DNA from 2 places in the Pseudoalteromonas sp. Ld19 genome. Region 2 is predicted to be linked to the other one. Evidence: predicted binding sites of a transcription regulator. Region 2 holds the regulator's gene; the other holds the start of a gene.

Region 1 (14,940 bases), on a different contig from region 2:
TGGGTAATAACATGAGCAACCTTGTTATTCGAAAGGCGCTTAGCAGTGATTTGAATGCACTGATTGACGTTGAAAACGCTTGCTTTAATAACGATAAATTAAGTCCGCGTAGTTTAAAACGCTGGCTTAGTGCAAAACACGGTATTTTACTCGTTGCAGAAAATGGCGAGCAAGTATGTGGATATGGGCTAGTATGGTGCCATAAAGGGACTCGCTTAGCGCGTTTATATTCGCTTGCTGTAAAACCCACAATGCAAGGTAAAGGCATTGCAAAAGCACTGCTTACTAGCCTTGAAAAAGAAACGTGTGAGCGAGGGCGTATTTACCTTCGTTTAGAAGTGGCTGTAAATAACGAAGGTGCGATAGGGCTTTATAAAAGCTCAGGTTACAGGGTGTTTGGTCAATATAGCGATTATTACGATGACCACAGTGACGCACTACGAATGCAAAAAAACATTCGACAAACAAGTGAGTTAAAAGTGGCGCGTTTAACGCCGTGGTATCAGCAAACTACCGAGTTTACGTGCGGACCTGCTGCCCTATTAATGGCAATGGGCGCACTTGAGCCAACAACTGAGCTTACCCAATCGCATGAGCTGGCACTTTGGCGTGAAGGTACCACCATTTTTATGACATCGGGTCATGGTGGTTGCCATCCGTTTGGTTTGGCACTTGCCGCTAATAAGCGGGGCTTCAAAAGCGAGGTAATGGTTAATACCACAGAGCCTTTGTTTTTAGATGGCGTACGCAACGAGAACAAAAAAGTGGTACTTGCCACCGTGCATCAACAATTTGTAGATAGTATTGCACAGGCAAATATACCGCTTACAAATAAAGATGTAGAGCTTGAACATATTGAGCAGTGGTTAAGTAAAGGCTTTAGTGTGCTGTTATTAATTAGTACATACAGTTTTGATGGTAAAAAATCGCCACATTGGGTGTGTGTTACGCACCTTGATGAGCATTGCGTGTATGTTCACGACCCATTTTGTGAGCCCGGTAACGATAAACAGCTCGCAATAGATTGCCAATATGTACCTATTGCACGAAGTGATTTTAGTAAAATGTCAGCGTTTGGTAGCCAACGTTTAAGAACGGCGGTGGCTATAGCTAATAAAATATAAGGTTAACAGTGACTTTTTTAGATTTAATTGATGTAGCCCCGTATTCGTGGGCAGCTATTGGTACTGCGGCTTTTTGCGGTGCTATTATTGGCATAGAGCGCCAATTGCGCGGCAAACCTGTAGGTATTCGTACTTCAGCGTTAATAACCTTGGGTACGTATTTGTTTTTATCCACTGCGTTTAATTTACAAGGGGATGTAATAGATCATTCTCGTGTAGTGGGGCAAATAATTACAGGTATTGGTTTTTTAGGGGCAGGTGTAATGCTCGCAAAAGATGGTGCGGTAGTTGGTGTTACATCCGCTGCAACCATCTGGGTGCTTGCATCAATAGGCGTTATGATAGCCACTGAAAACTTAGGCCCTGCAATAAAGCTTTCAGTGCTAGTGGTTGGTATTTTATACGGTGTAGACGTACTTGAGGCTAAATTTAAAAGCTTAAGCAAAGGCGTGCACACTAAAGTAAAAAACTATCAAAAACGTTACTATCGAAAAGAGTTTGATGACACGGAGCGCCATTAAAAGTGGCGTTTTTTTCAGTGCTATTGAAAATAGTTACAATTGGAATAAACACATATTTAAGCTTATTTAAAAGCTCAAATATCAACCCTGTTAGTGTAGTGACACACTGTTATTTCTCTACATCTTGTGCGTATATACTCTATTACTTATCAAAAATATTAAGATTTAAATTTTGTAAAATAGTCGTATAAATAAAAGGTTGTGTCCCTACTTGCCTTTCAAACTCGAAACGTACATCTTCAGTGAGATTCATATAGTCAATTTTGTATTGTAAGAATTTTTTTGGTTCGTATAAAAGTTCTCCGCTACTATTTCCGTATTTAGAGGCCTTTAAACCGAACTCAGCACGGGTGAAGTCAAGTTGACCAATCGCAAAAATGAGGGTGCCGCGTTCCTGACTGTCACACAGATCTCGATTACGCATCCTTAAATAAAACAAAGATTTTAGGAATGTTTCTTTTGATACATTAAGTGTTCTGAATTTATTCAAATCTAGCTCTATTTCAGAAGATTTTGCAATATCGTTACATTTAGATACAGAATCAGCTAAAAGAGTTATTTTGTTTAATACATCTTTGTCTAGCATCTCCAAAACCGGATTATCTGCTCCTAAACACTGATTAGAATATACAGACATTAAAATTGGTAAAAAAAATACTGATTTATTTTTCATGATCTTTTACTTGCTCTGATAGCTTTATAAGAAATATAGGCAGAAGTGGCTGCTGTGCATGTAGAAAAAATGTGAGTAAGTTAGTTATATTCATGTTTGTACCTGTTTTGATTGTTATATTAATTTTACATTTTTAAATATTAGCCAAAGAGCTTTCGCCTGACTACTTTTCTATAACCACTGGGCGTTTGGCTTAATACTTTTTTAAACACGCGGGTTAAATGCCCTTGGTCGTTATATCCCACTTCTAAAGCCACTTCTTGAATTGATAAATTTGATGATGCTAATAACTCCTTCGCACCTTCTACGCGTAATTGCTGCCAATACTCAATAGGGCTTTGATTCGTTGCTGCTCTAAAACGGCGGGTAAAAGTACGATAGCTTAAGCTAAATTGGGCAGCGACTTCTTGCAAGTTTAGCTCGGTGGCTAAATTGGTTTTTAGCCAAAACTGAATTTGCGCAATTAGCTCATCGGGGTGGCGATCTACAGCACCTTCTAAGTAGCGTTGATCTTCGTAAGGTTTGCGTATTTCGTGTGAAAAATTACGCTCTACATGTTGAGCGGCGGCTTTTGTATAGTACTGGCTAATAATATGCACGATCACATCTGCAAGCGCATTAAGACTCGCTACCGTATACATTCGCTCTGACTGGGTTATAAAAAAGTCAGGCTTTAAGCGCACCTGCGGGTAGTCATGGCTAAATTGCTTGGCGTAATGCCAATGGGTGGTAGCAGGGTGACCGTCAAGTAACCCCGCCTCAGCTAATAAGCAGTTGCCAGTGCCTACACCAATTATATGACTGCCTGCGCTAAAGCTTTGGCTTAGCCAATCAACTACGTGTTGATTTGTACGTACAACAGGGCGTGGGTTTCGCCAAATACCCGGCACTATAATTAAATCACTGTAGGGCGCGTTAGTTGTTATGCAATCAGGATTTATAGCAAGGCCTGCGCGGGTGGGTATAGATCCTGCACTTTTAGCCACTAAATTTATAGCAAGTGGTCTAAAGCTTTGCTTATCAAGGTGCCCTTTAGCAAAGGCCTCGCCGGCTCTTAGCATTTCAATTGGTAGGGTTAAACTAGTCACTAATAAATGCGGATATACCGCTATAGCAATATTTATAGGTGGATTCGTGTGTTTATCAGTCATATAGATGCTCCGACCAGTGCTCTTTGGCCTTTTGTGCTGAATATTTGGCTATTAAAGCACAATGCGCGGTGCATAATCCATTTAAACTGCCTGTTCTCCTTATAACACGTTTTTTAAAGGTAAATTATGACAGCATTACCCGTTATAGTAGGCATGGGTGGCATTAACGCTGCTGGCCGTACTTCTTTTCATCAAGGTTATCGCCGTATCGTGTTAGATAGTTTAAACGCTCAAGTCCGCAGTGAAACATTTTTAGGCCTCGCCACACTGATGAATCTAGTCAGCGTTGTAAACGGCCAATTACAAGATACACAAGGTAATAATGTTGAGCAAAGCGACATAGAAGCACGCTTTGGTGAGCAAATTATTGCTGGTACACTTATTCGTAAAATTGAAAAAGAACATTTTGATGCCGATGCCACGCCGTGGCAGCAAAAAATGACACTGACCGCATCAACTGAAAACGCAATTGTGTTTGAAACGCGTGCTCGCGACTTACCGGTACCTGTTCCAGCTAGTTGGCAAGTTGAAGAACTTGAAGGAAAAAAGGTTAAAGTAACTATTGCAGCCGATTTTGATGTTAAGCATAACTCAACGCGTGATAACCCAATTAAATCTGCTGGGCAATTTCCGACTGGGTTTGATCCGTCTGTTATGTATAACAGCCGCTACCAGCCTCGTGGTTTGCAGGCGACTATTTTTGCAGCCACCGATGCGATTAAATCAACAGGGCTTGATTGGCAGCATATTATGAATAGCGTCGAGCCAGATAAAATTGGTACTTATTCAGCATCGGTAATTGGTCAAATGGACGATAAAGGCCTAGGCGGTTTAGTAAAAGCGCGCCAACAAGGCGACCGTGTTAGCACTAAACAGCTGGCACTGGGTTTAAATACAATGTCGACTGATTTTATTAACGCCTATGTCACCGGTAATGTAGGTACTACGTTTTCGACCTCGGGTGCATGTGCAACGTTTTTATATAACTTACGTGCGGCGGTTAACGACATACAAGCAGGGCGTACACGGGTTGCAGTTGTTGCAAGCGTTGAGTGTGCTATTACACCCGAAGTGGTTGAAGGCTTTGGTAATATGAGTGCACTTGCAAATGTTGAAGGGCTACGTCGTTTAGATAACTTATCAAATGATGAAGAACCAGATTACCGTAATAGTAGCCGACCATTTGGTGATAACTGCGGCTTTACATTAGGTGAAGGCGCGCAAGTTGCAATTTTAATGGATGATGCGTTAGCCCTTGAGTTGGGCGCTGATATTATGGGCTGTGTACCGGATGTGTTTGTAAATGCAGATGGCGTTAAGAAGTCGATTACATCACCTGGACCTGGTAACTATATTACAATGGCAAAATCAGCCGCACTTGCTAGCAGCTTATTAGGTAAAGAAGCACTGCAAGAACGTAGCTTTATTTTAGCGCATGGTTCGAGTACTCCGCAAAATCGTGTAACAGAGTCACTTATATATCATAAAGTGGCACAAACGTTCGCTATTGATAATTGGAAAGTGACAGCACCAAAAGCATACGTTGGCCATACTATTGCTCCTGCAAGTGGCGATCAGTTAGCGATTGCTTTGGGTGTATTTAGCCACAATATTATGCCAGGTATTACCACAATAGATAAAGTAGCAGACGACGTTTATAGCGATCATCTTGATATTCGTAATAGCCATTACGAATGCGCTGATATGGATATTGCTTTTATAAATTCAAAAGGCTTTGGCGGTAACAATGCAACAGCGACCGTACTTTCTCCAAAAGTAACAATGAAAATGCTCGCTAAGCGCCATGGTGATGACGTTATGACTAGCTACACTCAGAAAAATAGTGTGGTTAGAGCTTCGCAGAAAACGTATCAAACACAAGCAGATTTAGGCCAGTACGAACTTATTTATCGTTTTGGCGATGGACTTATTGACGACAACGATATTGTAATAGACGAGCAAAGTATTCAGTTACCAGGTTTTGAAAAAGCAATTACGTTTAGTACAACAAACTCCTATCAAGATATGTTTTAAGCACACATACTTGTTAGCAAGGCGCTTTTTAAGCGCCTTTTTTAATGCTTTAAATATACGTAACCTGAACTCTGGATAATAAATCTATCTCGAGCAGCTATTTTTAGCGCTAACTGCGTTGAATTTACTTGCAATAGGTCCGCTATTGACGCATAAATTCGCCATGTTTTCACTGAGAATCTCTGGCTAGGGCCTGTTTATCTTTCGAGGTTAAATTTGCAGCAGACTGTTTGGTATTTAAGCAAGGCAGAGCCTATGGTGTGTGGTTATTCCCCATAAATAGGCGATAACGCAGCATAAATGCCAAACATGCGCTGCCCGAAGGGTTCTGCCCAGGGACTATTTACTCTTTGTTGCTCGGTTTTTACTTAGCCCACTAGGTTACAAACTTCGCTCCGCGATTAAATAGCCCCTAGATTGAACAAATTTTAATCCTGAAAGGTCAACAGGCCCTAGAGAAAAATAAATTTAAATATCATTATGGTTCAATATGTTAGTAAATTTCTTAACCAGAGCTCAGGTTACGTAATCAATTAGAGAAATAAAGCCTGACGCTAACGGCGTTAAAATTTCAGCCTTGTTGTTGACATGACTTTCTTACCTCAAAGTAGACCACTGAATCAAGCGAATTGGTATTACTTTAAGTTAATGCTTATATTACCGTTGGGTTTACAGCAGCATAGGAGGATCTCGCCTTCGCGGACAAACGCTAGTGGCTCTTCATTATATTCAACGTTACCGGATACCAAAATAGCCCTGCACGCACCGCAATAGCCTTCACGGCATTGAAATGCAACGTCTATTTTTTTAGATTCTAAGCAGTGTAAAAGAGAAGGGCAGCCAGTATTAAATTCTATACGCTGGCTGCTTTGTGCAAGAGTTATACTTGCAGTTGTACTGTCACTCATTATAAATCAAAGTCACCAAATTCTGAGGCATCAACTTGAGAGTCTATTTGACCAACAAGGTATGAGCTTATTTCGGCTTCTTGCGGTGCAACCTGAACGTTATCAGAAACAAGCCATGAGTTTATCCATGGAATAGGGTTACTGTTGTTTTCAAATTGTGCTGGTAAACCAATCGCAGTCATACGCGCATTGGTGATGTATTCAACGTACTGACATAGAATATGTTTATTTAAACCAATCATTGAGCCGTCTTTGAATAGGTATTCTGCCCATTCTTTCTCTTGCTCTGCGGCTTCTACAAACATTTTGATTGCTTCGTCGCGGCATTGGGCAGCAACAATCGCCATTTCTGGGTCGTCTTTACCGTCTTGCATAATGTTTAGAATATGCTGAGTGCCCGAAAGGTGTAGTGCTTCATCGCGCGCAATAAGCTTGATGATTTTAGCGTTACCTTCCATCAGCTCACGCTCAGCAAACGCAAACGAACATGCAAAGCTGACGTAAAAGCGAATCGCTTCAAGAATATTTACCGACATCATTGCCAGATAAAGTTTCTTTTTAAGCTCAAACAAATTCACGAGAACAGTTTTACCATTAATCTCGTGTTTGCCTTGACCGTATAAATTATAAAGCGATACAGAGTTGATTAAGTCGTCGTAGTATTTTGTTACCGCATCAGCACGTTCGCTAATTTTATCGTTGCTAACAATGTCATCAAAAATAAGTTCAGGCGCTTGCGTTACGTTACGAATAATATGTGTGTACGAGCGGCTATGAATTGTTTCACTAAACGCCCATGTTTCTATCCACGTTTCAAGTTCTGGTAGCGATACGATAGGTAGTAGGGCTACGTTTGGCGAACGCCCTTGCACGCTATCAAGTAACGTCTGATATTTTAAGTTACTTAAAAATATGTGCTTTTCGTGATCAGGTAATGCTTGAAAGTCTAAACGGTCTTTACTTACATCTACTTCCTCAGGACGCCAAAAGAAAGATAGTTGCTTCTCGATTAATTTTTCAAAAATAGGGTATTTTTGTTGATCATAACGAGATACGTTTACAGTTTGGCCAAAAAACATTGGCTCTTGCATTTGATTATTGTGGTTTCGGCTAAAAGTAGTATAAGACATGTTTATCACTCAAAAAACTATCAGAAAAAGCGGGCTAAATGCCCGCTTAAAATTAAAATCAGCAGTTATATTTTACACGCGCCGCCTTCACAATCGTCATCTTCCACGTCAGGAGTATCTTCTTGTGAATCTGAGGCACCATCGCGTGTATTGTGGTAATACAAGGTTTTAACACCTAGTTTGTACGCGCTCAGTAAGTCTTTTAACAAGACTTGCATAGGTACTTTACCGCCTTCGAATTTATTTGGATCATAATTTGTGTTTGCTGATATTGTTTGGTCAACAAATTTTTGCATTATGCCCACAAGTTGTAGGTAACCATCGTTTGATGGGATATCCCACAGTAATTCGTAGTTATCTTTTAAACGCTCGTACTCAGGTACCACTTGTTTTAAAATACCGTCTTTACTTGCTTTAACGCTAATATGGCCACGTGGTGGCTCAATACCATTTGTTGCATTAGAGATTTGCGACGATGTTTCTGATGGCATTAACGCACTTAGTGTTGAGTTACGCATGCCGTGCTCTTTAATACTTGCACGGAGTGTATCCCAATCAAGATGAAGTGGCTCATCACAAATTTTATCTAAATCACGTTTATACGTATCGGTTGGCATTATACCTTGTGAATACGTTGTCTCGTTAAATTTAGGGCATGCGCCACGCTCTTTAGCAAGCTCGTTAGATGCCTTCATTAAGTAATATTGAATCGCTTCAAAGGTTTTATGTGTTAATGCATTAGCACTGCCATCAGAATAACGTTTACCGTTTTTAGCTAGGTAGTATGCGTAGTTAATGACGCCTATTCCTAGTGTACGACGACCCATAGTTGCATTTTTAGCAGCCGGTACTGGGTAGTCTTGGAAATCAAGTAAGTTATCAAGGGCACGCACCGCAAGTTCAGCTAGCTCTTCAAGCTCATCAAGTGATTCTATTGCACCTAAGTTAAACGCAGACAGTGTACAAAGGGCAATTTCGCCTTCTTCGTCATTTACGTTATTAAGTGGCTTGGTTGGCAATGCAATTTCTAAACATAAGTTAGATTGGCGAATAGGCGCAACTTTAGCAATGAACGGGCTGTGTGTATTACAGTGGTCCACATTTTGTAAATAAATACGGCCTGTACTTGCACGCTCTTGGGCAAACATAGAGAAAAGCTCAATGGCTTTAATGCGTTTTTTACGAATAGACTCGTCTTGTTCGTATTTTACGTAAAGCGCGTCAAACTCAGCTTGGTCTTCAAAAAATGCATCATAAAGGCCTGGCACATCTGATGGGCTAAATAACGTAATATAATCGTCTTTAATTAAACGAGAATACATTAATTTATTAAATTGTACGCCGTAATCTAGGTGACGAACACGATTGTCATCTACGCCACGGTTATTTTTAAGTACAAGTAGGTTTTCTACTTCTAAGTGCCAAAGCGGGTAGAATAATGTTGCAGCACCGCCACGTACGCCACCTTGCGAACAACTTTTAACAGCTGTTTGAAAGTGCTTATAAAAAGGAATACAACCTGTGTGGTACGCTTCACCGTTACGGATGTGACTACCTAGCGCACGAATTCGACCTGCATTTATACCAATGCCCGCACGCTGTGATACGTATTTAACGATTGCAGACGATGTAGCGTTAATTGAATCAAGGCTATCACCACACTCTATTAATACACATGAGCTAAACTGACGAGTAGGCGTACGTACACCTGCCATAATAGGCGTGGGTAATGAAATTTTGAACAACGATACGGCATCGTAAAAACGCTTAATGTACGAAACGCGTGTTTCACGTGGGTAGTCTGCAAATAGACTTGCGGCGACTAAAATATATAAAAACTGCGCGCTTTCGTATATCTCGCCCGTTACACGGTTTTGAACGAGGTATTTACCTTCAAGTTGCTTAACAGCCGCGTAACTAAAGTTTAGATCGCGTGAGTGATCAAGGTATTCATCTAGTTCATCAAATTCTTGCTCTGTGTAATCAGCAAGTAAATGTGCATCGTAGCGCTTATCGCCAACCATTTTAGTGACGTGATCAAATAAACGCGGTGGCTCAAATTGGCCATACGCTTTTTTACGTAAATGAAATACAGCTAAACGCGCTGATAGGTACTGATAATCTGGCGATTCTTTTGAAATCTGATCTGCGGCAGCTTTAATAATGGTTTCGTGGATGTCTTTAGTGCGGATACCATCGTAAAATTGAATATGAGATTTTAATTCAACTTGTGAAACCGAGACGTTATTTAAACCTTCGGCGGCCCATTCAATAACGCGATGGATCTTATCAAGATCAAGTGGCTCTTTACGCCCGTCACGTTTGCTTACAGATAACAGTTGGTTCATAGCTTTGCCTGTATTCCTTGGGGATTTAGTATTTTGACCAATGTTGTACTCCTTAAATTACAGCAGGAGCACTCATTTATTATAAGTTTCACCAAATTGATGAATTTAATTGAATAACATTTGGCCACAATATCTGGTGTTGTTCAATTTAGAGATCACAAGATAGTGTGGTCTGAGCCGTTTTGCAAGGGACATAATAGCCCCTATTTGTGGATAACTTTGGGATAACACACTTGTGTTAGTAAGCATTAACCTTTGATCATTAGGTGAAGTTGAAATTTCTAAAAATCAACTAATGATCTACTAAATTTGCGCTTTTAAAAAATAAATTGTAACTGAGTTTTTTATCAGCAGACTTTGACTAAAAACTGGCTAAATCACAATATATAGTGTTTATAAATTAACATGGCACTATATATGGTTAAAACCATCAATTGGACTTTGCCAGTTAAAATCAGCTTTCCAGCTTAATGCTTCTTCATTGTTGGATATGTAACCCCAAAGTGCCGTGGCGGTGTGCATACCTGCAGCTTTACCTGCTTGTATATCACGCTGTGCATCTCCAATGTACAAACAACGGTTTGGTTTTACTGCGATAAGCTTTGCACAATGTAGTAGTGGTAGCGGTGATGGTTTGGCCTCAGCCAAGGTATCGCCACTTATGACTACGCTGGCGTTTTTTAAAGCGGGGATTGCTGCCACCAAAGGATCGGTTAAAAATCCTGGTTTGTTGGTCATGATCCCCCACTTGATCTTTTTTTGATCAAGCGCGATAAGTAAAGATTCTACGCCTTTAAAACACGTGGTGTGTTTTGCTATGCTGGCCGCGTATTCATCAAGCAGTTGTTTTATAAGTTCTGCCTGTGGCTGCTCAGGCCATTTATCTTTAAAACCTGCAGCTAACAGTGCACCCGCTCCATTAGAGGCTGCGAGACGGTATACATCGCTTGTTACTTCATCCATTTGTTGTGCGCGAAGTACCGCATTTAGCGCAGCACCTAAGTCGTCGGCGGTATCGAGTAGGGTGCCATCTAAATCAAACAAAAATGCGTCGTACTCTATATGAGGTAAATGAGAGTTCGCCATTAGGCTAACTTCTCAAAGTGTAGAATGTAATTTACGCTTACATCTGTGTTAAGCGTATATTGTTTTGATAATGGATTATATGATAACCCCGCACTTGCACGTACCTTTAAACCGGCTTGCTCAGCCCATGCAATCAGTTGCGCAGGTTTTATAAACTTTTTATGGTCATGTGTACCCTCAGGCACCATTTTCAACAGCTTTTCGGCGCCAACAATCGCATATAAGTAGGCCTTAGGTGTTTTGTTCAAAGTTGAAAAAAACACATCTGCGCCTGGTTTTGCAAGTGCGGCTACGGCATGAATAATAGAAGCAGGGTCTGGAACGTGCTCTAGCATTTCCATGCAGGTGATCACATCAAAGCGAGCAGGGCGCTGTGTTGCAAACTCTTCTGCAGGCACTTTAATGTATTCTACATTTACACCGGTTTCTAGACTATGCAATTTAGCAACAGTTAAGGGCTCCTGACCCATATCGATACCCGTCACTTTTGCACCCATACGCGCCATACTTTGGCTTAAAATACCGCCGCCACAGCCAACATCGAGTGTGTCTTTATCAAACAGACCTTGGGTTTTATGCGCTATAAAGTCTAAACGTAACGGGTTAATTTCGTGAAGAGGTTTAAACTCTCCCTCTAAATCCCACCAACGCTCTGCGATGGCTTCAAATTTTGCTATTTCTGCGTGATCTACATTTTGATGTTCGGTCATAAAATACTTCCTCGTCAATCTGAGGCCATTATATAGGGCAAAATTGATAAATCGCAAAGTTTTGCGCCTGTAAATTAAAATTAATTGTGATAGCATAGCTGTTAGTAATAATAACAAATACTCTTGATGCCTAATACTGGGTTGTTGAGAGCAAATACTGAAGGAATGTGATATCAATGACTGATTTCGCCCATGGCATTCAGCCGGTCAATATTGAAGACGAGTTAAAAAACTCCTATTTAGATTACGCGATGAGCGTAATTGTAGGACGTGCATTACCAGACGTACGTGATGGTTTAAAACCTGTTCACCGCCGCGTTTTGTTTGCAATGAACGAGCTTAGTAATGATTGGAACAAGCCTTACAAAAAATCGGCACGTGTCGTCGGTGACGTAATCGGTAAGTACCATCCACACGGCGATAGTGCAGTTTACGACACGATAGTTCGTATGGCACAGCCATTTTCGCTTCGTTACATGTTAGTCGATGGTCAAGGTAACTTCGGTTCGGTTGATGGTGATTCAGCAGCAGCAATGCGTTATACAGAAGTACGTATGGCAAAAATGTCGCATGAATTATTAGCCGATCTTGACAAAGAAACGGTTGATTTCGTTCCTAACTACGATGGCACAGAGCAAATCCCAGACGTTTTACCGACAAAAGTTCCTAACTTATTAGTAAACGGTTCATCGGGTATAGCGGTAGGTATGGCAACAAACATACCACCTCACAATCTAACTGAAGTTGTGAATGGGTGTTTAGCACTTATTTTGAATCCTGATTTAACGATTACTGAGTTAATGGATTACATTCCGGGTCCTGATTTCCCTACAGCTGCGATTATCAACGGTAAAAAAGGCATAGAGCAAGCCTACCAAACTGGCCGTGGTAAAGTGTACATGCGTGCACGTGCAGAGATTGAAACAGACGAAAAAACCGGTCGTGAAACAATTATAGTGCACGAAATTCCGTATCAAGTTAATAAAGCACGTCTAATTGAAAAAATTGCCGAGCTTGTTAAAGATAAAAAAATTGAGGGCATTAGTGCACTTCGTGATGAATCCGATAAAGACGGTATGCGTATCGTTATTGAGATCAAACGTGGTGATGTAGGCGAAGTTATTTTAAATAACTTATATGCACAAACTCAGTTACAAACTGTATTTGGTATGAACATGGTTGCTTTAATTAATAACCAACCTAAGTGTTTTAATCTAAAAGAAATGCTTGAAGAGTTTATTATTCACCGTCGTGAAGTAGTAACTCGCCGTACTGTTTTTGATTTACGCAAAGCGCGCGACCGTGCACACATGCTAGAAGGCTTAGCTATTGCACTTGCAAACATTGACCCTATTATCGAACTTATTCGTAACTCACCTACACCTGCAGAAGCTAAAATTGCTCTAACAGAACGTTCGTGGGAATTAGGTAATGTTAAATCTATGCTTGAAAAAACAGGCGAAGATAATGTTGCACGCCCAGATTGGCTTGCTGCCGATTTAGGTATTCGTGATGGTCAGTACTTTATTTCTGAGCAACAAGCCCAAGCTATCTTAGACTTACGTTTACATAAGCTAACAGGTCTTGAGCATGAAAAAATCCTTAGTGAATACCAAACATTATTAGATTTAATTGCTGAGCTTTTATATATTTTGGCAACACCAGAGCGTTTAATGGAAGTTATTCGTGATGAGTTAGTTGAAATTAAAGCACAATACGGCGATGAACGTCGTACAGAAATTAATGCCGCAGCTCACGATATCAGCCTTGAAGACTTAATTACGGAAGAAGACGTTGTCGTCACACTTTCTCACGAAGGTTATGTGAAATATCAGGCATTGTCTGATTACGAAGCACAACGCCGTGGTGGTAAAGGTAAATCAGCAACGAAGATGAAAGATGAAGATTTCATTGAACGTCTACTCGTTGCAAATACACACGATACTATTTTATGTTTCTCTACGGCCGGTCGTTTATATTGGCTTAAAGTATATCAGTTACCACTGGCAAGTCGTGCAGCGCGCGGTAAGCCAATTGTTAACTTGTTACCACTTGAAGCTGATGAACGTATTACTGCTATATTGCCAGTACGCGAGTACGCAGAAGATAAATACATCTTTATGGCAACAGCATTTGGTACAGTTAAGAAAACACCATTAACGGCTTACAGTCGTCAACGTGCAAGCGGTATTATTGCTGTTAACTTAAATGATGGCGATAGCTTGATTGGGGTTGATATTACCGATGGTAGCAACGAAATTATGTTGTTCACTGATGCAGGTAAAGTTGTGCGCTTTAAAGAAGCTGAAGAAACAACAGTTGTTGATGAAAACGGTAACCCAGTATTAGACGAAGAAGGTAACCCTGAGATTCGCTTCAAAGGTGTTCGCCCAATGGGTCGTACTGCTACGGGTGTTCGTGGTATTAAAATGCCAGACGAGCAACGCGTAGTATCGTTAATTGTACCAAAAACTGACGGTGCTATTTTAACGGTAACTGAAAATGGTTACGGTAAGCGTACACAACTTGAAGATTACCCATCGAAGAGTCGTGCAACACAGGGTGTTGTATCAATTAAGGTGAGTGAACGTAACGGTGCTGTTGTTGGTGCTGTGCAAGTTGACGACAACGATGAAATAATGATTATTTCGAATCGTGGTACCTTAGTACGTACTCGTGTTAATGAAGTTTCTACGGTTGGACGTAACACCCAAGGTGTTATTTTGATCAGAACTATTGACGAAGAGCAAGTAGTTGGTTTACAACGTATAGAAGAGATTGAAGTTACTCAAAGTGACTTGGTTGATATTGAAGACGTTGAAACAGTAGATACAGTTGTTGATGAAGTAGCGGATGATAATCCTCCTTCAGAATAATTGAGATTGAAAAAGCGGCCTTGGCCGCTTTTTTTAATGTTGTTGAAAAAAATTAACAGTGTATGAGATTATATTTATTCATTAAAATCGTGAGATTGAGTGGATGGATATTATAGGTTCATGCATAGTCGTTAAATTACTGGAATGAGGCAAAGGTAATGAGTAAATATAATTTTTGTGCGGGACCGGCTATGCTACCGCAAGCGGTTATGAAAAAAGCGCAAAAAGAGTTTCTAGATTGGCAAGACCTAGGTGTTTCTGTAATGGAAATGAGTCATCGCAGCAAAGAGTTTTTAGCATTAACTGCAAAATGTGAGGCAAGCCTTAGACGCTTGATGAACATTAGTGACGAATACGAAGTGCTATTTATGCATGGTGG
Region 2 (14,940 bases):
GCGATCATTAACCAGCCATATCCCCTCCGGAGAAAGCGCCATTTTACTAACAGACCCTACTATTTGCGTAATAGCGGTCGCATTGACAATAGGAAAAGAGCCACTCGCTTTGGTTTGTAGACCAATTTGGCTTCTATCAATATAATACAAACCATTTGCAGCAATCCAAATACTGCCTTTAGCATCTTGCAATATATCTCTGACAGGGCCTTTTATATTAAACTCTTGTGCGGCAAAAGTAGCAGGGTTAATCACCACCAAGCCACTTTTAGTACCGATCCACAACAGTCCATTTAAATCGACTAGCAGCTTGTTGATGCCGTTATTGGGTAAGAAAGGGCTATTTTGAGTATTATAATTGGTAAATGTATTACCATCAAAACGACTTAAGCCAAATTGAGTGCCCAGCCACATGTATCCTTGTTGATCTTGTACAACGCTTTTAAGTGATTGCGATGGCAAGCCATCTTTTATATTCCATTGTTTAACTACATAATCAGTAATTGAAGCCCAACTTGGCGTCGCGCACAACATCAGTACACAAACCAGTAAAAATCGCATCATAGTGCTGCCACCTAGTTAAACAAATCAAATATAAACATTAAAAGGGTAGTAAACCCACTTTTATTAATGCTTGCAAACAAATAAGCGAAAAAATACCCGCGAGTACATCGTCAGCCATAATTCCAAAACCACCATGTACACGCTTATCAAGCATACGAATTGGGCCTGGTTTTACTATGTCAAAAAATCGAAATAACAAAAAGCCAACCAATAAACTTTGCCAGCTTAGTGCTGCACCTATCATAGTAATGTAGTAGCCCGCCACTTCATCCCACACAATAGCGGGGTGGTCATGCACACCTAAATCATCAGCCGTTTTACCACACGCCCATATGCCAAATACACTGATCACGACAGCAAAAACAATTTGCAGCCAAAGTGGATAATACATCGTCATAAAAATAAATGGCAATGCAGCAAACGTACCAAATGTACCAGGCGCTTTAGGGGCAAGGCCGGTACCAAATCCTAAACCAAAAAATTGGTGCGGACGTTTTAAATTAAATAATCGATTTTTATTCAAGTCTGTTCCTTTGCGAAATGCTCAAAGCCATGCTGCTTAAAATCAAACTTTTCACCCTTGTGTAAAAGCTCAATTTGCCCATCACCACTTTTAATCTGCCCAATACATGTTGCATTTACACCATATTGCCGCAGTTTTAAATCTAACATCCCTTTATTACTATCTGGGACGGTAAATAATAGTTCGTAGTCATCGCCGTAGCTAAGAATAAATGGTAACTGTTGATCAAAATCAAGGCTCGATTTCATTGCATCCGAAGTAGGAATATTGTCTATATTTACAATCGCACTTACTTGCGACATATCAAGAATATGACTTAAATCAGCCAATAATCCATCAGACACATCAATTGCCGATGATGCAAGCCCACGAAGAACCTGCCCTGCTGCTACGCGAGGCGTTGGATAATCAAAGCGTTTATTAACATACTTTAAATGCTCAGACTCGACTTTTAGACCTTGCTTGCGCGATTCAATGGCTAGTCCCGCATCCCCTAAAGGACCCGTAACATAAATCCAATCACCTACTTTAGCACCACTTCTGCGCAGAGCTTTACCTTCTGGCACAGTCCCTTTCGCACAAATAGTGATCGTTAATGGACCTTGAGTGGTATCGCCACCAATAATTTGTACATTAAAGTATTCTGCAATTTCGTGCATGCCTTCAGTAAACTCTTCAACCCACTGTCGGTCTATACTTGGTAAGGTTAGCGCAACTGAAACCCATGTTGGCTCGGCGCCCATTGCCGCCAAATCACTTAAATTTACAGCGAGTGCTCTGTGACCGAGTGCGCGAGGGGAAATATCATCAAAAAAGTGCACGCCAGCAACTAAAGTATCTGTTGTTACTGCAAGTTGGCAGTTTGGTGGAACCGTTACTAAAGCGCAATCGTCCCCTATTCCTAGGTTTACATCACGACGGGTGATACCGCGCCCTTTAAAGTAGCGGTTAATTAATTCAAATTCCTTCATACACAAAAAAGCCGACCTATGCCGGCTCTCCTTTTTAACGGTTGTTTAAACAATTAATCTGAACATTAAAATTCAGAGTGAATTGTTATTACTTGCGTAAATGCTTAACAGCTTTATCAAGTACACCGTTTACAAATTTATGGCTGTCTTCTGCGCCAAATATTTTAGCCAGCTCAATACCTTCGTTAATAGCCACTTTATAAGGTACGTCTTCACGGAACTTAAGTTCATAGCTGCTTAAACGTAAAATTGCGCGCTCAACCATATCTAAGTCATCAAACGGACGTGTTAAATGTGGTGATACAGCTTCGTCTAGTTGCTTATAATTTACAGCAACACCCGTCGCTAGATCTTTAAAGTATTCAACATCAATTTTAGTAACGTCTGTTTCGATCAACATTTGTTGTTCGATATCGGCAATTAAATTGCCACTTATTTGCCAAGAATAAACGGCTTGGAGTGCTAAGATACGTGCTTTACGTCTTGCTGCTGGTTTCACAAAAATTCCTTAAACTTAAATTTTATCTAACACATTAACCATTTCGAGCGCGCCTAAAGCAGCTTCGCCGCCTTTATTGCCCATTTTGGTGCCAGCACGCTCAATTGCTTGTTCAATGCTTTCTGTGGTTAATACGCCAAATGCAACCGGGATATCATACTCAAGTGATACTTGCGCAAGACCTTTGTTTGATTCGCCAGCAACTAGGTCAAAATGTGGTGTACCACCTCTGATCACTACGCCTAAAGCGATGATTGCATCATACTCTTTTTTTGCCGCAACGCGTTTAGCCGCTAAAGGTAATTCTACTGCACCAGGTACATAAATAACGGTAATATCGTCATCAGATACGCCACCAGTGCGTTTTAGCTCATCAACAGCACCGGCAAGGAGGCTGCTACCAATAAAGTCATTAAAACGAGAAATGACAATGGCAAATTTCTTGCCCGGAGCGTACTTACTACCTTCAATAATTTTCATTTGATAACCCTAAAAATAAGTTCAAGCGGTTGCGATTGCGCAAAAATTGCTGCGCATCATACCATAAAAATAAAATAATAGACTAGTTAAAAGCAGAGCGCTTATTGTGGCTCAATATAGTCAATAACTTCTAAATGAAAGCCCGAAAGTGCATGGTACTTTTTAGGGCGGCTCATTAATCGCATTTGCTTAATTCCCAGATCAGCAAGTATTTGCGAACCAACACCAACAGTACGAGATGTTCCTTGGAACTTACGTGGTGTCACATTCTCGCCTGCATCAGCTGCAGCAAATGCTTTTACTGTTGCCTCTAATTCTTCTGTACTTTCTTGTTTTCCTAAAATGACTAATACACCGTCGTTTTTAGCAATGTATGCCATGGCATCAGAAAGCCCCCAACTACGGTCTGCGCTTCTATCTGAAAGTAAAATATCGTTAAAAGTACTCTGCAAATGTACGCGTACAAGTGTAGGTTCTTGCTCTTTTATTTCGCCCTTGAGCAATACGTAATGTAATTGGCCGTCGATCGTGTCTTTGTAAGTTACTAAATCAAATTCACCATGCTCTGTAGGCAGCTTACATTTTGCAACTTGTTCAATCGTGGTTTCGTTTAAATTACGATATTCGATTAAATCAGCAATGGTGCCAATTTTAATATCATGTTGTTTTGCAAAAACTTCTAAATCAGGGCGGCGCGCCATTGTGCCATCTGCATTTAGAATTTCAACAATAACAGATGATGCTTCAAGCCCAGCTAAACGCGCTAAGTCACAGCCAGCTTCAGTGTGCCCTGCGCGAGTGAGTACACCACCAGGTTGTGCCATGATAGGAAAAATATGACCAGGTTGAACAATATCACTTGGTACTGCGCCTTTTGCTATAGCAGCTTGCACTGTACGCGCTCTATCAGCGGCAGAAATACCCGTAGTTACACCTTTTGCGGCTTCAATCGACATTGTAAAGTTTGTCGAAAACGCAGCGCCATTATTTTTAACCATAAGCGGTAAATCAAGTTGCTCGCAACGCTCTTGCGTCATGGTTAAACAAATTAAACCACGGCCATGAGTTGCCATAAAATTAATTGCTTCTGCGCTAATATGTTCTGCTGCGATAATTAAATCGCCTTCATTTTCTCTGTCTTCATCGTCCATTAAAATAACCATTTTACCAATTTTAATGTCGTCGATGATTTCTTGTGCGCTGTGTAAATTCATAAATTTGCTCGTGTAAGTTGTCAGTTTCGTTATTTAATAAAGCCCGCTTTAGCGAGTAAGCTCATCGAAATATTTGAGCCCGTTGGTTGTTCTGCACCTTTTATAAGACGCTCTAAATAACGTGCAATTTGATCGACTTCTAAATTAACTTGAGTGCCCACTTTAAAATGAGCTATGGTAGTTTGCTCACTCGTATGAGGAACAATTGTTAATTTGAATTTATTACCTTCGACAGCGTTAACCGTCAGGCTTATACCATCAATACATACCGAACCTTTGTACGGAATGTATTTCATTAAATCTTCGTCAGTTGCAAGCCAATATTCTGTTGCCCTGGCGTTTTTTGTGACACTTGTAATCGTTGCAAGACCATCAACATGACCAGAGACCAAATGGCCCCCCAGACGTGAAACAGGTTGCATTGCTTTTTCAAGATTAACAGTTTGCCCTATAGCATAGTGAGCAAATCCAGTTAAACCAATCGTCTCATTAGATAAGTCAGCACTAAAACCATCAATATGTTTATCAACTACGGTTAAGCAAACGCCATTGGTTGCAATGCTATCGCCTAGCTTTACGTCTTTCATATCAAGATCAGCACTTTGAATACGAATGGCTAAGTCGCCTTGTTTTTTTTGTAATAAAGCAATTTTGCCTGTGGCTTCTATTATCCCAGTAAACATAGCGCTACTCTTTTTTATTAAGTGATTTTAATAAGTTTTCAGCGCAGTGATACGTATATCGTCACCAATGCGTGTACATTCATTAAATGTTAAATTAACGGTATTTTGCATACTCGTCAATTCAGGAAAATTAACTAAACTTTTTGCATTATGGCCCATTAGTTTAGGCGCTAAATAAAAAACAAACTCGTCAATTAAATCAAGCTCTGTCATTTTACCAGCAAGTGTTGCGCCCGCCTCAAGCCACACATTATTAAAATGCAGTTGCCCAAGTTTTTCTAAAACCACCTGCAAATCAACTTTGCCATTACTTTCTTTTACTTCAATATGCTCTACAAAATGCGGCCACTGCAGTGATTTATCAACCTTGGTGGTAAATATAATTATATCACTTTGAATGTTGAATAAAGCAAGGTTAGGCGTTAAGCGGTTTTGAGAATCAATAATAACACGCACAGGTTGCCGTAGCGCTAAATCGGTAGGGAGTGGGCACGGTAATTCACTTAGCCGTACATTTAATTTTGCATCATCTACTAATACGGTATCGGCGCCGGTTAAAATAGCGCAGCTTTTTGCACGGTATAATTGCACATCTTGGCGAGCAGCGGTGCCTGTGATCCACTTACTTTGACCATTTTTAAGCGCTGTTTTACCATCTATACTTGCTGCCATTTTACAGGTTACATAAGGTAAGCCTTGTTCCATTCGCTTAAAAAAGCCAACGTTAAGTGCGCGAGCTTGTGATTCAAGTAATCCATAAGCAACGTCAATGCCCGCATCGCTCAGTATTTTAAGGCCTTTGCCTGCAACTTGTGGGTTTGTATCAACCATAGCGGCAATTACTTTTACTATGCCCGCCTTTTTTAAGCCTTCAGCACACGGTGGTGTACGCCCATAGTGACTACAAGGTTCAAGCGTTACATAAGCCGTTGCACCTTGTGCATTATTACCCGCTATTGCCAGTGCATTTATTTCAGCATGACCTTGACCAGCTAATTGATGGAACCCCTCACCAATGATTTGATTATTCTTAACTAATACACAGCCAACATTAGGATTAGGTGTGGTAGTAAACTCGCCTTTTTTGGCAAGCTCTATGGCACGTGCCATATACATTTCGTCATGTTCAGTAAAAGGAACTTGGTTAAGCATTTATTATACCAATTGCGTTAAATAAGTGGTCTATTATAGCGCTAAGAAAATAGCGCAATAACAAGGCGAAAATTATGACATATAGTTGTTCTATATGAATAATTTTTAACGCAGTGAGTGCGCTATTTAATGCGATAGAATGATCATATTTTTAATAAAATTGGTATTACTCCCCTAAGCGGGCAATTTCTTCGCCAAATTCGCGTATATCTTCAAATGAACGATACACAGAAGCAAACCTTACATAAGCAACTTTATCGAGCTTTTTAAGCGCTTCCATAATGCATTCACCCACTAAGTGGCTTGAAATTTCCCGCTCACCCGTTGCACGTAATTGCGATTTTATTATGTTAACCACTTCTTCAACCTGTTCAGTACTCACTGGACGTTTCTCAAGTGCACGATTTAAACCATTCAACAGTTTATCTTCATTAAACGGCTCCCGACTGCCATCTTGCTTAACAACACGTGGCATAACCAGTTCAGCGCCTTCAAATGTAGTAAAGCGCTCGTGACAGTCGTTGCACTCACGGCGCCTACGAACTTGATGGCCTCCACCAACTAGGCGTGAATCAATAACTTTAGTATCTTTTGCTGTACAAAATGGGCAATGCATAACTCGGTACTTCCGTTTTAAAACAAAAAAGACCGCTAAATAGCGGTCTTTTATCTTAGCAAAAAAATAGGGCCTGTTGTGCTCTAAATTACTGCTGCTTATGCAATTAAGCGTAAACAGGTAGTTTTGCACAAATTGCTTTTACTTTTTCTTTAACTTGCGCCTGTACAGATTCATCAGTGATGTTATCTAGTACATCACAAATCCAGCCAGCAAGCTCTTTAGATTCTGCTTCTTTAAAACCACGACGAGTAATTGCAGGAGAACCAATACGCAAGCCTGATGTTACAAACGGAGAACGTGGATCGTTTGGCACTGAGTTTTTATTAACTGTGATGTTAGCGTTACCTAAGGCAGCATCTGCATCTTTACCAGTAATATCTTTATCGATTAAATCGAGTAGGAATAAGTGGTTTTCAGTTTTATCAGAAACGATTTTGTAGCCGCGCTCTTGCATTACAGCAACCATTGCTTTTGCGTTTTTAACAACTTGTGTTTGGTATACTTTAAACTCTGGTTGAAGTGCTTCTTTAAATGCCACTGCTTTTGCTGCAATAACATGACATAAAGGACCGCCTTGGCCACCAGGGAAAACAGCGCTGTTAAGCTTTTTGTAGATTGCTTCGTCGCCACATGCAGAAATAATCAAACCACCACGAGGACCAGCAAGTGTTTTATGCGTAGTTGTAGTTACAACATGTGCATGAGGAACTGGGCTTGGGTAAACACCCGCCGCAATTAAACCAGCAACGTGAGCCATATCAACAAACAGGTAAGCACCTACTTTGTCAGCAATTTCACGGAATTTAGCCCAATCAACAATACCTGAGTACGCTGAGAAACCACCAATGATCATTTTTGGTTTGTGCTCAAGTGCTAGTGCTTCAACTTGTGCGTAATCAATTTCGCCCGTTGCTTCATCTAGTCCGTATTGGATTGCATTGTAAAGCTTACCAGAGAAGCTTACGTGAGAACCGTGCGTTAAGTGACCACCATGAGCTAAGCTCATACCTAGTACAGTATCGCCAGCGTCTAATAAAGCTAGAAAAACAGCTGCATTTGCTTGCGAACCAGCATGTGGCTGTACGTTAGCGTAGTCAGAACCAAATAATTCATTAGCACGGTCAATTGCTAATTGCTCAACAACATCTACATGCTCACAACCGCCATAATAACGTTTGCCAGGGTAACCTTCTGCGTATTTGTTTGTAAGCTGTGAACCCTGCGCTTCTAGTACGCGTGGGCTACAGTAGTTTTCTGAAGCGATTAGTTCGATATGCTCTTCTTGGCGAGCAGTTTCTTTGGTTATCGCGTCAAATAACTCTGGATCAAAATCCGAAATATTCATGCTACGTTCTAACATTGGGGTCTCCTAGGGCAACGTGTATGGTGTTTTTTAGAGGCTTTATTGTACGCTTTAAACGACTCTTTGCCTACGCTCTTAAGTTGAGGATATTTAAACAGGGAATGAAACTATTTCACAGCTCTTTTAAGATGATATTTTTTAATAAATACATAACTATTTTAAATGCATTTTATTTCTCACATTTAATTAGCTAATGAAAGCCTCTCTTTTTTGAATTAAAACTTACTAAAAAAAAGCGGCCATAGCCGCTTCAATTGTTATTTTTTATTACCGAGTTTTGCAAGTATTTCAGTACGCAAAGCATCGTAATCGGCCTTTATATCGCTTGCTAGGCATGGTTTTGCTAATGCATCGCTAAGTGGTTTTGGCATATCTAATTCAATATTTAAAATATCCTCTACACTTTCTTTAAACTTAGCAGGATGAGCGGTTGCTAAAAAGATACCCGCTACACCTGGCGCTCGATTTTCAACAAGGCCTTGGTATGCAATAGCTGTGTGAGGCTCTGCAACATAACCCATTTGTTGAATTTTTTTCATCACGGATTGCGTATTTTGCTCGTTTACGCTAGTTGAATAAAAGTTATCGTAGCTAAACCAGTTATTATCTAACATTGTTTGCACACGCGGCCAGTTGTTTGGCTTACTTACATCCATTGCATTTGAAAGCGACTCAAGCGTTGCGTTTGGCGTCCACGTTTTATCAAGCATAAAGCGCGGCACAGTATCATTTTGGTTGGTTGTTGCACTTAGTTTGCCTACAGGTAAGCCAATAACCGCACCAATCATTGCAGCGCACACATTACCAAAGTTACCACTTGGTACTGATATGTGAGCCGTTGCGCGTTTTTCTTTTGGTAGCTGTGCAATGGCTTCAAAGTAGTAACAAACCTGAGCAACTAGACGGCTAATATTAATTGAGTTAGCTGAGTTTAGCCCAAGTGTTAATTTAACTTCTTCGTCTAAAAAGGCATTTTTAACTAACTCTTGGCAATCATCAAAGCTGCCCTCAACTGCGTAACAATGAATGTTATAACCAAGCGTTGTAAATAGCTTTTGCTGAGCAAGTGAAATTTTGCCTTTAGGGTATAAAATAACCACATCGACATTTGGTTTATTATAAAAAGCATGAGCAACTGCGGCACCGGTATCGCCCGATGTTGCTGTTAAAATAGTTACTTTTTCGTCTTTATTAAACTGCGCTAAACACTCTGCCATAAAGCGACCGCCAAAGTCTTTAAACGCAAGTGTAGGACCATGAAACAACTCTAAGCAGTATGTATTCTCTTGTACTTCCACCAGCTTAACTGGAAAGTTAAATGCATTTTTAACCATTTGCGCCACAATGTCGCTTGGCAGCTCATCACCAATTAGGTGGGATAATATTTTGCCACTGCGTGTAACAAAGTCCATATCAAGCAATGCATCAACATCGGACAGTGGCAGCAGGGATTCAGGGAAAAACACACCTTGATTACGACCCAAACCTGTTTTTACGGCTTCAACGAACGACACTTTTTGTGAGCATTCTTTTAAATTATGTAATTGCATGACTACCTATCCTATAAAACTGTTAGTTGACGCGTGCCGTCGTTATCTAATTTACAAATGTGGCAAAAGCCTTGCTCGTTAATGTAATTTGCCTCTAACCACTGCGCGCATTGCTGTGCAGCTTCAAGTGTTTTACATACGCTAAACAAGGTGGGCCCTGCGCCCGAAATACTCACTATTTCAGCGCCCAGCGCTGGCAAGCTTGCTTTGGCTTCACTAAAACCTTTAATAAGCGGTGCCCGGTAAGGTTCTGCTATTTCATCTTTCATTATGCTCAGCGCATCGTCAAAACGATTAGTTAACAGTAAGCTACTAAATGCCGATAAACGCTGTGCAAACTCAACACTTGCATGCATGCTCAACTCTTTTGGTAAAACCGAGCGCGCTTTTGCAGTGTTGAGTGAAAAACCAGGGAACGCAGCAACGTAGTACCAATTTTCATCAACAGGCAGTGCAATCGATTTATCAGGGATTAAATCACCTGTTAATTGCAAACCACCTAAATAACATGGCGTGATGTTGTCGTAATGACGACCGCCACTTACAACGGCTTCAAAATCAGCCATAAGCTCAATAAGCTCAACCTGACTTAAGTTAGTTTGTGCAAAATTATCAAGGGCAGCAAAGGTAGCCACGACCGAGCATGCACTAGATCCAAGTCCAGATCCAATTGGTAAATTCTTTTTAAGCTCGAGCTTTACGCTTGGCATATCAGGCGCAACATGCGCTCTGAAATGCACTAAGCACTGGTACGCTAAATTATCCTGCGCATCACTTGGTAACTTATGAGCGTACTCGCCTGTGCAAATAAATTCGTCGCTTGGTGCTGCGCTGACGACGGCTACATCGCCTAATAAACTGCCATCAATTGGCGCAAGGGCTGCGCCAAGGGCATCAAAACCCACTGCAAAATTACCAATAGACGCCGGCGCATATACTTCAATCATAATGTGCTCCTAGCGCGATAGCGTTTTTAAAATATCAGCAAATACACCCGCTGCTGTCACTTCAGAGCCTGCACCATAACCACGAATTACAAACGGACGCGGCTGGTAGTATTGGCTTAAAATAGCAAGTGCATTTTCGCCATCGCGAATAACACTAAGTGCATGTTTTTCATCTACCGCTTCAATACCTACTTTACAGTGACCTTCTTTAATTGTTCCTACATAACGAAGTACCTTACCTTCGCTCGCAGCGCTTTGAATGCGGTCATTAAAATCAGCATCTAGGCTTGGTAGTTTTGCCATAAACTCATCAACGCTATCGCCTTGTGCAAAACCAACTGGTAATACCGATTCAACTTCGATATCGCTCAGCTCTAATTTCATACCTGCTTCGCGTGCAATGATCAGTAACTTACGTGCTACATCGGTACCCGATAAATCATCACGAGGGTCTGGCTCTGTAAAGCCGCTTTCTTTGGCTTTAATGGTTGCCTCAGAAAGTGATAAACCATCTTGAAGTACGCCAAACATATACGAAAGTGAACCTGATAAAATACCGCTAAACTCTAACAATTCATCACCAGCACCAAATAACGATTGTAAGTTATCGATTACTGGTAAGCCTGCACCAACGTTTGTTTCGTATAAGAATTTCCGATTATTCTTTTGCGTAGCAGCTATTAAGTCTTGGTAATACGTGTATGAGCTTGTTGTGGCTTTTTTGTTCGCTGCAACCACATGAAAACCTGCATTTAAAAAGTCTAGGTATTGCGCAGCAAGTGCATCTGACGATGTACAATCAACAATTACTGGATTAACTAAATGATTTTGTTTAACAAACTGCTCTACTAGTTTTAAATCAAACGCTTGCTCAGATAAGGATAGTTTTTGCTGCCAATCAGAAAAAGCAATACCTTCACTATCTAGATGTAATTGACGAGAGTTAGCAACACCATACAAGTTGAGTTTAATATTACGCTTTTCAAGCCACGCTTGTTGACGTTCAAGCTGATTAATAAGCTCTTGTCCTACTAAGCCACAACCTAGTAAAAACACATCAATTGACGGCACATGCGTGAAAAAGTTTTCATGGCATATTTTTACGGCGTCATTACATAACTCACCATCAATTACCGCAGAAATAGCACTTTCTGTAGAATCCTGTGCAATTGCCACAATATTTACTTGCGCTTGTGCAAGCGATGCAAAAAACTTAGCCGCTAATCCACGGTGTGCGCGCATGTTGTCGCCCACTAAAGTAACAATGGCTAAATTACGCTGTACTTGTACAGGCTCAATAAGCCCTGCTTGTAATTCAAGCTTAAATGCAGTTTGTAGCGCATCGAGTGCAAGTGCGAGGTCTGTTTCGTGCACACAAAAGCTAATGCTAAATTCGCATGATGATTGTGTAATTAAAACAATAGATACATTATCGTGGGCAAGCGCATTAAATACTTTAGATGCCATGCCTACTTTACCTTTCATGCCCGGGCCTGAAACCGTTAGCATTGCAAGTTCTTGTAGGCTCGAAAGCGCTTTTACCGGCTCGTCTGATGAATAATCGTTACCAATTAATGAACCTTGTGCGTCTGGGTTATGCGTATTTTTAATTTCACATGGCACGCCTGCTTTAGCACACGGTAAGATTGTTTTAGGGTGAAGTACTTTTGCACCAAAGTAAGAAAGCTCCATCGCTTCTTTATAAGATAAAAAATCTACTTTAGTCGCTTTTTTAATATAACGAGGATCAGCGCTGTATACGCCATCAACATCTGTCCAAATTTGGCAAATTTCAGCGTCTAAACAGGCTGCTGCAATTGCTGCTGAGTAATCAGAGCCATTACGGCCAAGCGTTGTAAGCTCACCTTTGTCATTACTTGCTGTAAAGCCAGGCATGATATAAATAGTTGCAGGGTTTTCTTTAAGTACAGCTTGAAAGCGCGACTTACTTAAGACTAAATCAGCTTCGGCATCAATATAACCACCAGTAGAAGCAATACAACTTGTCGCTTCTAGGTATCTTGCATAGTGAGAGCTCAATAAAGCCTGCATTAAAGAAACACTAACGCGTTCTCCAAAGCTAATTACGAACGCACGAACTTGCTCAGGGCAACACTGTATAAGTGACACGCCATCTAGTTTATTTTTAAGCTCGTCTAAGTTTGGCCAGCTTGTAACTACCACACCACTTTTTTCAACGTCAGCTTTTAAACCTTCACAACGGCTAACTAATATTTGCCATGGCTGCGAAAAATCTAAACCTTGCTCTGCGGCACTTGCCAGTGCAACCAGTGAATCTGTCATGCCACCTGGCGCAGATAACACTAATAACATTTCATCTTTTAACTGTGCTTTAACTAATTGAGCTACCTGCTCAAGGCAAGCAAAGTCGGCAAGCGACGAGCCTCCAAATTTTAAAACGCGCATTATTTATGTTCCTCATCCCATAAAACGAAAAAAGGCCTGTGTTCTAAGTGAACACAGGCCTTTAAATTTGTTGCACCGACCTATGCCACTATCCAGTAAGAATGGTGGTTGTAATAATGATGGTCAGTACGCGATTAATTGTTTTCATAGGCTAAGACTGCCTTAACAAAGGCTATGCTGTCAACCCTAAATTAAAAGATAAAACAGCCTTTTTTGACAAAAAAAGGCTCAATGAATGCCAAATTTATGCAGTATCTCATTCATCCTATTTTTATCTATGGGTTTATTCACAAAATCAATTGCACCCAATTGAGTCACTCGCTGCTTCATTTTTTCTTGAATATCAGCAGAGATAACAAGTACAAAGCACTCTATTTTATTTGCTTTTATATGTTCAAGTACTTGGACACCATCCACTTCTGGCATAGTTAAATCTAAACACAATAAATCAAAATTATTCGTTTTAAATAGCTCAATGGCTTTTGCACCATTTACAGCCTGTTGAATATCTACATCAATACACTGTTGCAGACACCTAATGACCTGTTTACGTGCGACGGTTGAATCGTCACATACCAAAATAGAAAAATTCATAGTTTTTACTACTGAGTGAACATAATTAAAATTATTAATGAGGAGCTACCCATAGCATCCTACGTGTCAGTACCGCTATACGCAACAAAGTAACGTTAACTCTTTTATATAAAGTTTATATTTGTTACGTTTATGTTAGTGTAACTAGTTGCTTGTATATACTTAAAAATAAAATAATTTGTAGATTAAAATAAATAGTTAATCCATTACAAGCTTTATCTATAGTAATTTAAAGGTTAACTAGAATATAAAAGGCAAGAAAATTAAATGTTTTATGTATTTTTAAGCATTTATTGACTAACTTTTAACTAAATAAATAAATATAGTCTAAACAAAGGAATAACTGAACACTCATGTTACAACAAAGCCTTTCTAAAAAGTTATTGACTAGCGTGCTATCAGTCTATTTTTTGCTGACATTTGTGGTCACTTGCGGGCAAGTTATTGCTGAGTACGTCAATACTAAAGATTATATTAGAGACGAATTAGCAACGTTACAAAAAACCTTCAGCCGCAGTTTAACTAGAGCAATTTGGGAATTAAATACCAAACAAACCATCACAACTGCTGAGGGGCTATTAGCGATCCCTATGATTGAAGGCATAATTGTGCGCGATGATAGTGGTGAAATAATCTCGCAACTTGGTCGCTCTCTCGATATACACAAACTATATAGCCAACAATTGGTACAAGAAGAAGTTATTCTTGAAGACGCCAAATCAGGTTTATTTGGGTATACCTTCCCGCTTATTTTTGAATTTTCAGGACGCGCAACTCAAGTTGGTGACGTTACGCTTTTTTCTAGTCGAGAAGTTGTTTTTAGCCGCATTATGGTGTCAATTTACTTTTTAATTGGCAATGCAATGATTAAAACTACTTTTTTAATTATTCTCTTTTTAATGGCTTTTAGAAAGCTGCTTACAGATCCCTTAGCCCAACTAACCGATCAAATAGAAAACTTAGAACTTGATGAACTCGAAGGTGAACATATTGAAATTGAAACCGATGAGCATAACGAACTCAAAGTTATGGAAAAATCATTCAATAGACTTATCGATAAAGTAGTTCAATATCGCAAAGAGTTAGAGCTCGCACAAAAAGAGCTCATTATTAGTAATGAAAAACTAGATCAACACAATGTTCAATTAGAGCAAGATGTAGCTCGCAAAACATCAAACTTAAGCCAAGCTATGATGGATTTACAACAACAAAAATACGAGCTCGAAAAACAAAAAATTGTCCTCACCGATGAAATCGATTTACGCCGTAGCACCGAACTAGAACTACTAACAAAACAAACTGAATTAGAGCGTTATGTAGAAGAATTAAGTCTTGCTCAAGAGCGCTTACTTGG

What was found. Region 2 encodes NrdR, which represses ribonucleotide reductase genes. Its sites were predicted from a motif close to AAACACNANATNTNGTGTTT; they were not measured.
Region 1: nrdA (class 1a ribonucleoside-diphosphate reductase subunit alpha) is a predicted target of NrdR. The motif match lies at 10,012-10,031, and genes of this name have one in related genera.

What each region holds. Positions count from the first base shown of each region.
Region 1 is NZ_JBISHA010000021.1:48,561-63,500, reverse strand. It holds gene ACJJVZ_RS12175 (RimK family protein) at 1-7, shown strand, start outside; gene ACJJVZ_RS12170 (peptidase C39 family protein) at 12-1,124, shown strand; gene ACJJVZ_RS12165 (MgtC/SapB family protein) at 1,133-1,645, shown strand; gene ACJJVZ_RS12160 (hypothetical protein) at 1,788-2,318, opposite strand; gene ACJJVZ_RS12155 (GlxA family transcriptional regulator) at 2,459-3,469, opposite strand; gene ACJJVZ_RS12150 (beta-ketoacyl synthase) at 3,596-5,503, shown strand; gene yfaE (class I ribonucleotide reductase maintenance protein YfaE) at 6,139-6,411, opposite strand; gene nrdB (class Ia ribonucleoside-diphosphate reductase subunit beta) at 6,411-7,541, opposite strand; gene nrdA (class 1a ribonucleoside-diphosphate reductase subunit alpha) at 7,607-9,889, opposite strand; gene ACJJVZ_RS12130 (HAD-IA family hydrolase) at 10,301-10,975, opposite strand; gene ubiG (bifunctional 2-polyprenyl-6-hydroxyphenol methylase/3-demethylubiquinol 3-O-methyltransferase UbiG) at 10,975-11,685, opposite strand; gene gyrA (DNA gyrase subunit A) at 11,862-14,561, shown strand; gene serC (3-phosphoserine/phosphohydroxythreonine transaminase) at 14,720-14,940, shown strand, end outside.
Region 2 is NZ_JBISHA010000017.1:397,278-412,217, reverse strand. It holds gene ACJJVZ_RS07090 (diguanylate cyclase domain-containing protein) at 1-564, opposite strand, end outside; gene ACJJVZ_RS07085 (phosphatidylglycerophosphatase A) at 602-1,087, opposite strand; gene thiL (thiamine-phosphate kinase) at 1,084-2,058, opposite strand; gene nusB (transcription antitermination factor NusB) at 2,147-2,557, opposite strand; gene ribE (6,7-dimethyl-8-ribityllumazine synthase) at 2,573-3,037, opposite strand; gene ribBA (bifunctional 3,4-dihydroxy-2-butanone-4-phosphate synthase/GTP cyclohydrolase II) at 3,139-4,251, opposite strand; gene ACJJVZ_RS07060 (riboflavin synthase) at 4,281-4,934, opposite strand; gene ribD (bifunctional diaminohydroxyphosphoribosylaminopyrimidine deaminase/5-amino-6-(5-phosphoribosylamino)uracil reductase RibD) at 4,962-6,086, opposite strand; gene nrdR (transcriptional regulator NrdR) at 6,253-6,702, opposite strand; gene glyA (serine hydroxymethyltransferase) at 6,809-8,065, opposite strand; gene thrC (threonine synthase) at 8,326-9,618, opposite strand; gene thrB (homoserine kinase) at 9,630-10,565, opposite strand; gene thrA (bifunctional aspartate kinase/homoserine dehydrogenase I) at 10,575-12,992, opposite strand; gene ACJJVZ_RS07025 (response regulator) at 13,221-13,586, opposite strand; gene ACJJVZ_RS07020 (sensor histidine kinase) at 13,940-14,940, shown strand, end outside.